2 regions of the Rahnella sp. NRRL B-41462 genome follow, and region 2 is predicted to be linked to the other one. Evidence: predicted binding sites of a transcription regulator. Region 2 holds the regulator's gene; the other holds the start of a gene.
What was found. Region 2 encodes PurR, which represses purine synthesis genes. Its sites were predicted from a motif close to CANGCAAACGTTTGCNTG; they were not measured.

Region 1 (3,257 bases), on a different contig from region 2:
GTAATGCCATACGGGCGGCATTAATGGCTTTCACTGACGCGATGGCATTACGTTCGATGCACGGTACCTGAACCTGTCCGGCAACAGGGTCACAGGTTAATCCCAGATTGTGTTCCATGCCAATTTCGGCCGCAACGCATACCTGTTCCGGGCTGCCGCCCAGCAATTCCGTCAAGCCTGCCGCCGCCATTGAACAGGCTACGCCAACTTCACCCTGACAGCCCACTTCTGCGCCTGAAATCGACGCATTCATTTTATACAGAATACCGATAGCACCGGAACTCAGGAAATAACGCAGATAAATGTCCGGGCTGACCGACTGAATGAACTGGTCATAATACGCCAGCACCGCAGGCACAATGCCGCATGCGCCGTTGGTGGGCGCCGTCACGACACGTCCGCCCGCCGCATTTTCTTCGTTAACCGCGAGGGCAAACATATTCACCCAGTCGATCACGTTCATCGGGTCACTGGAAAGTTTGTCGTTTGACACCAGCATCCGGCGCAGGGCAGAAGCACGACGCGGCACCCGCAACGGGCCAGGCAGAACGCCTTCGGTATTCAGGCCGCGATCGATACAGGCCTGCATGGTGTGCCAGATCTTCTCGAAATACTGCTCAATGTCCTGCTTACTGTGCTGCGCCAGCTCGTTTTTCATCACCAGGCCGGATAATGACAGCCCGGTTTCCTTACATTTTGCCAGCATTTCACTGGCCGAATTAAAGCTGTACGGCACCGCCACTTCATCCAGCACAGGCTGACCGAAATGCTCGTCATCAACGATAAAGCCGCCGCCGACCGAGTAATAGGTTTTGCTGTAAATCATCTTGTCGCCAGCAAAAGCGTGAATTTGCATGGCGTTTTCGTGACGCGGTAAATTCTCCCCGCGGAACACCATACCGGTATCACGTGGGAAATCGACTTCATGCTGGGTTCCGCCCAGCGGCAGACGCTCACGTTGCTCAACGTCGCGGATAAAATGTGGAATGCCGTCGATGTCGACGGTATCTGGCTGATTGCCCGCCAGACCTAAAATAATGGCGATATCTGTGTGGTGGCCTTTACCTGTCAGAGACAAAGAACCAAAAACGTCCACGGCGACACGCGTAACGGCAGGCATCATGCCCTTTTCCAGCAGGTCATCAGCGAACTGTTTGCCTGCTTTCATCGGGCCCAAAGTATGGGAACTGGAAGGGCCAATCCCGACCTTGAACATGTCGAAAACGCTAATCACGTCGAATACTCCTGTAATAGATTGCGGCAGGGAACGGGATCCCTGGCTTCCATAAATGAACCAACACCAGAGACAGCCCTTATGGACGGGTCTCTTGTTCTTATGGATAGACTTATAGTTTAAAAGGGCTGAGAGGCAAAAGTTTCATTTTTCGCATGAAATAAACTTATTTGATGCAAAAGTGTGATCGTAATGTAATCACTGAGCTCAGACTTCAACCTGCCGGGCCAACTGACGGATGATTCCCGCCGTCAGCCCCCAGACAAATTGTTGCTGATACCAGGACAGATAAACCCGGTGATGAGTGCCTCTGCGGTGAATATCCAGGGGGTGATAACGTGCGAGATCAAAGGCTTCCCGCAGCGGCATTTCAAACAACTCGGCGACTTCATCTTCCGCGGGATGCAGTGGTACATCAACAGGCAACAGCCCGATAACCGGCGTGACCTGAAAACCGCTGCTGCTGTCCTGCGGCGACAGTGTGCCTAATATATGAACCTGTTCAGGGGGGATCGCGACCTCTTCATGCGCTTCGCGTAATGCGGTGGCAATAATCGAGGCATCGGAAGCATCTGCTGCACCACCGGGAAAGGCGACCTGGCCGGCGTGTTTACGCAACTGATCGGACCGGCGCGTCAGTAAAAGGGTCGGTTCCGGACGACAAATAATCGGGATCAACACAGCGGCGTGGCGGGTTCCGCGCAACGCCGCAGCAGGCAGGCGCGGCTGCTGCAATTGAAAACGCAGGATGAAATCTTCCACGGCAGGTGAAAACGTCTGTAAGGGCGCGTGTTGTTCCAGCAGCGTCACGGCTGTATTTCTCCTAATTCAGGCAGAATACGGGCAATCTTATCAAAAGTTTCCTGATATTCCGCCTGTTCCTGACTGTCAGCGACGATCCCGCCACCCGCCCAGCAGTAAATTTTGCCCTGTGCGGTGAGCAATGTGCGGATGGTGATATTGCTGTCCATCGTGCCGCAGCAACTCAGATATGCAATGCTGCCGCAATAGCCGTTGCGCCGGTGCGGTTCAAGTTCTTCGATAATTTCCATGGCACGCACTTTGGGCGCACCGGTAATGGAGCCACCGGGGAAACAGGCACGCAATAAGGCGCTGGCGTGACAGGTTTCGGGTAACCGGGCGGTGATCGTGCTGACCAGATGATGGACGGCGGGGAAGGGCTCCACAACGAACAGCTCCGGCACCCGCACACTGCCGGGTGTCGCCACGCGGCCGATATCGTTACGCAGCAAATCGACAATCATCAGGTTTTCGGCGCGATCCTTTTCCGATGCCGCCAGTCGTTCTGCCTGCTGCATATCCTCAGTCGGATCTTCGCAGCGCGGCAGCGTTCCCTTAATCGGACGGGTCTGGATCTCAGCGTCTTTCAGCCAGATGAAACGCTCGGGTGAAAGACAGACAACGGCATTTTCCGGCAGACGCAGAAACGCGGAGAAAGGGGCGCGGTTAGCCTGATTGAGGCGCAGGAAAGCCTGCCATTCATCGCCGCTGTATTCCGTCGAAAACCGCTGCGCCAGATTGATCTGATAGCAATCACCACTGTGAATATATTCCTGAATCTTACGGAATTTCTCACCGTATTCTTCGCGGCTCATATTTGCCCGCCACGGCGCATGTAAACAGAAAGGCGCAGGAGAAGGAACAGGTTGGTACTGGGCCAGCCAGCGTAAACGTTCAGAAATGTCACCATGGCAAATCAGCGTCAGGCGCTGTAAATGGTGATCGGCAATCAGCGCCCAGTCATAAATCCCTACCGCCATATCCGGCAGGTCAATATCCCGTTCCGCAGTTTCAGGCAATGTTTCTATCCTGCGCCCCAGGTCATAACCGAACAAACCCAGTGCGCCGCCCAGAAAAGGAAAATCCGCTGAACTTTCTGCCTGTAAACCGGCCACTGCCATTTGCTCTTCCAGTAAAGCAAACGGATCTTCAGTCCGGGTTTCGGCCATGCCGTTGTGCTCAATCTGCGTTAGCTTGCCACGTGTGGTCAGCGTGATCAGCG
Region 2 (3,257 bases):
AAAAGTGTCAAAACGACCCGGGCCGAAAGTAAAAAAGAAAAGACACTGAAGACCACGCGGGCCGAAAGCAAAACAGAGAAACACGCCAAAACCCGTTCACTCGCGAAAAACAGCACGGAAAGGGTCAGTAAAAAAGAAGCGTATGGCCGGCACCGTAAAGGTAAAAAGCCCGAAGAAGACAGCAAACCGATTACGCTAAGTGCAACGCATAAAAAACGCTATCAGCATGCCCAGCAAACGGCGATGACCAAACTGATGCATCAGGTAGGAAAACCATATCGCTGGGGCGGAACCTCGCCGAATACCGGTTTTGATTGCAGCGGCTTAGTCTATTACGCCTACAAAGATTTGATCCGTATTAAAATGCCACGCACAGCGAATGAAATGTATCACCTGCGCGATGCGGCTCCGGTCAAACGCGGCGAACTTGAAAGCGGTGATCTGGTGTTCTTCAGAATCAATAACCGCGGCGCTGCAGACCATGTTGGTGTTTACGTGGGGAACGGCAAGTTTATTCAGTCTCCAAGAACGGGCGAAGACATTAAAATCACCTCTCTCGGCGACGATTACTGGCAAGATCATTATGTGGGTGCACGCCGGGTAATGACGCCGAAAACGATCCGATAATAAACAATTCGTTAAGTCTGAAGTTTCGCTAATCAGCCATTGAATAGCATTTAACGAAGAGTTTCTGCAGGGAAGAGTATCGGCGGTAACGGCCACTGCGTAAAATTGAAAAGGGCGATTCCTGTAACAGGAATCGCCCTTTTTTATAGCGGTTCACTTACTGAATCAGTTCATCACCGCAGTGAAGCTGAAAGCGATAATCATAAGCAAAGCGCATACCGTGGTGATCAACGATAATTTCAGGTTGCTGTCCATCAAACCCCCCTTTCGGATCAAATTGTGGCATTTTTTAAGCCACACTAATTGTGTGCCAACGCATTTTCGCATAATTAACATTTAAAATCTTGTGCTGAATGACAATGTATCCCTGAGAATTTTACTTCCACTTTCCTGCATTATAAGAGAAAATTGTCGGTTAACACGCCTGTGTGCCGGTTGATTTCACCCGAGAGCATTTCACGCCTCATTCTGAAGAATCCACCCAACGATTTCACTGCCCTTTTAGAAGCCAGCAGTGAGATCCACGCAAGCAAACGATTAACATAATGCTAACGTGCTGAAACACGTGAGTTCAGGAGTCATTGTTTACATGGCAACGATTAAAGATGTCGCAAAGCGCGCTGGCGTTTCCACTACAACCGTGTCGCACGTCATCAATAAAACACGTTTCGTCGCCGAAGAAACCAAAGAAGCGGTTCTCCTTGCAATCAAAGAGTTACATTACTCGCCGAGTGCTGTAGCCCGCAGTCTGAAGGTCAATAACACCAAAACGATCGGTCTGCTTGCCACCTCCAGCGAAGCGCCCTATTTTGCCGAAGTGATTGAAGCCGTAGAAAACAGCTGCTTCTCCAAAGGCTATACGCTGATTTTGTGTAACTCGCATAATAATCTGGAAAAACAACAAGCCTACCTGCAAATGCTGGCGCAAAAACGCGTCGATGGCTTGCTGGTGATGTGCGCGGAATATCCTGATGAGTTGCTCAATATGCTCGAGGAGCACCGTTCGATCCCAATGGTGGTCATGGACTGGGGCGAAGCGCGTAAGAACTTCACCGACAGCATTATTGATAATGCTTTCGAAGGGGGTTACATGGCCGGGCGTTATCTGATTGAACGCGGTCATCGTGATATTGGGGTGATCCCGGGCCAACTGGCACGTAATACCGGCGGTGGCCGCTTCCAGGGTTTTGTGAAAGCACTGACTGAAGCCAATATTCCGCTGCGTGACGAATGGGTGGTTCAGGGCGATTTCGAGCCGGAATCGGGCTATCAGGCGATGCATAAAATTCTGATGCAGAAGCACCGCCCGACTGCCGTATTTTGTGGCGGCGATGTGATGGCAATGGGCGCAATCTGTGCCGCAGACGAACTGGGCCTGCGCGTTCCTCAGGATATTTCCGTGATCGGTTACGACAATGTGCGTAACGCCCGTTACTTCTCCCCCGCGCTGACAACCGTGCATCAGCCGAAAGAACGTCTGGGTGAAATGGCCTTTACCATGTTGCTGGACAGAATTGTCAGTAAGCGTGAAGAGTCTCAGACCATTGAGGTGCATCCGAAACTGGTCGAACGCCGTTCCGTAGCCGATGGTCCGTACCGCGATTACCGCCGTTAACAGATATCGAACGCCTGCAGATGCAGGCGTTTTTTTCTAATCACGCAGCCATTCCTGATTCATGGTTTCTGTATCGCCCATATATTCCAGCAACCAGGCCAGCGAGGGTGACGGATTGCTTTGATCCCACGTCAGGCAACACGGGCTGTCGGGAAACGTATTTTCCAGCGTCAGCACCTGCAACTTTTTCTGTTCTATCCACGGCGTGACGCGATGAACCGGCATCATACCCACGCATAAGCCTTCGGTCAGGCATTCCAGCGCACAGGTCCAGTCTGGCACGACCAGCCGCCGCTGGTTATCAAGCGTCCATGTATCCCGCTTAGGCAATGTCCGGGAGGTGTCTTCCAGACAGAGTGCAGGATAAGGCCGCAACTCATCATCATTCAGCGCGCCGGATAACTGAGCCAGCGGATGTTGCGGGCTGACGACGCAATGCCAGTCCATAAATCCCATGTCACGAAAACTGAAGCCCCCGCCAACCGGTATCGCGCGTGTAGCACCGATCGCCACGTCTGCCCGCCCGTCAACCAGCGCATCCCAGACACCATTAAACACTTCTGAGTGAATAATGAGTTCGGTGTCCGCAAAATGGCGGTAGAAATCGAGCACCAGACGCCGTGTCCGTGCGGGTTTTACAATCCGGTCAACCGCCACACGTAATTCGCCGCGCCAGCCGTTCGCCACCTGCTGACACTGCCGGCGCGTGGCTATCATTTTTTTTGTCAGAATCCGCGCTTCATCGACAAAAACCTTTCCCGCAGGCGTCAGTACCACGTCACGATGGCGACGTTCAAACAACGGCACGGCCAGCCACTGCTCAAGCTGACGGACGGTATAGCTGATAGCAGAAGGCACACGGTGCAAATCTTGCGCTGCCGCACTAAAACTACCTGTTCTTGCCACGGCATCTACCACTTCAAGGGCGTATTCTGACCACATAATTCAGCCTTCAATATTTTTGATAGCAGAGTGCAAATATTAGCGTTTCACAAGCCTGTTATCAAAGCGTTAA

Region 1: a site for PurR is predicted at 1,262-1,279, ahead of UC14_RS21890 (L-serine ammonia-lyase). Genes of this name have one in related genera too.

Annotation. Positions count from the first base shown of each region.
Region 1 is NZ_JYDF01000103.1:29,234-32,490, forward strand. Features, by position in the region: gene UC14_RS21890 (L-serine ammonia-lyase) at 1-1,234, opposite strand, end outside; gene UC14_RS21895 (CoA pyrophosphatase) at 1,442-2,044, opposite strand; gene pabB (aminodeoxychorismate synthase component 1) at 2,041-3,257, opposite strand, start outside.
Region 2 is NZ_JYDF01000005.1:65,528-68,784, reverse strand. Features, by position in the region: gene UC14_RS01720 (C40 family peptidase) at 1-627, shown strand, start outside; gene UC14_RS27260 (YnhF family membrane protein) at 793-882, opposite strand; gene purR (HTH-type transcriptional repressor PurR) at 1,217-2,242, shown strand; gene punR (DNA-binding transcriptional activator PunR) at 2,279-3,184, opposite strand.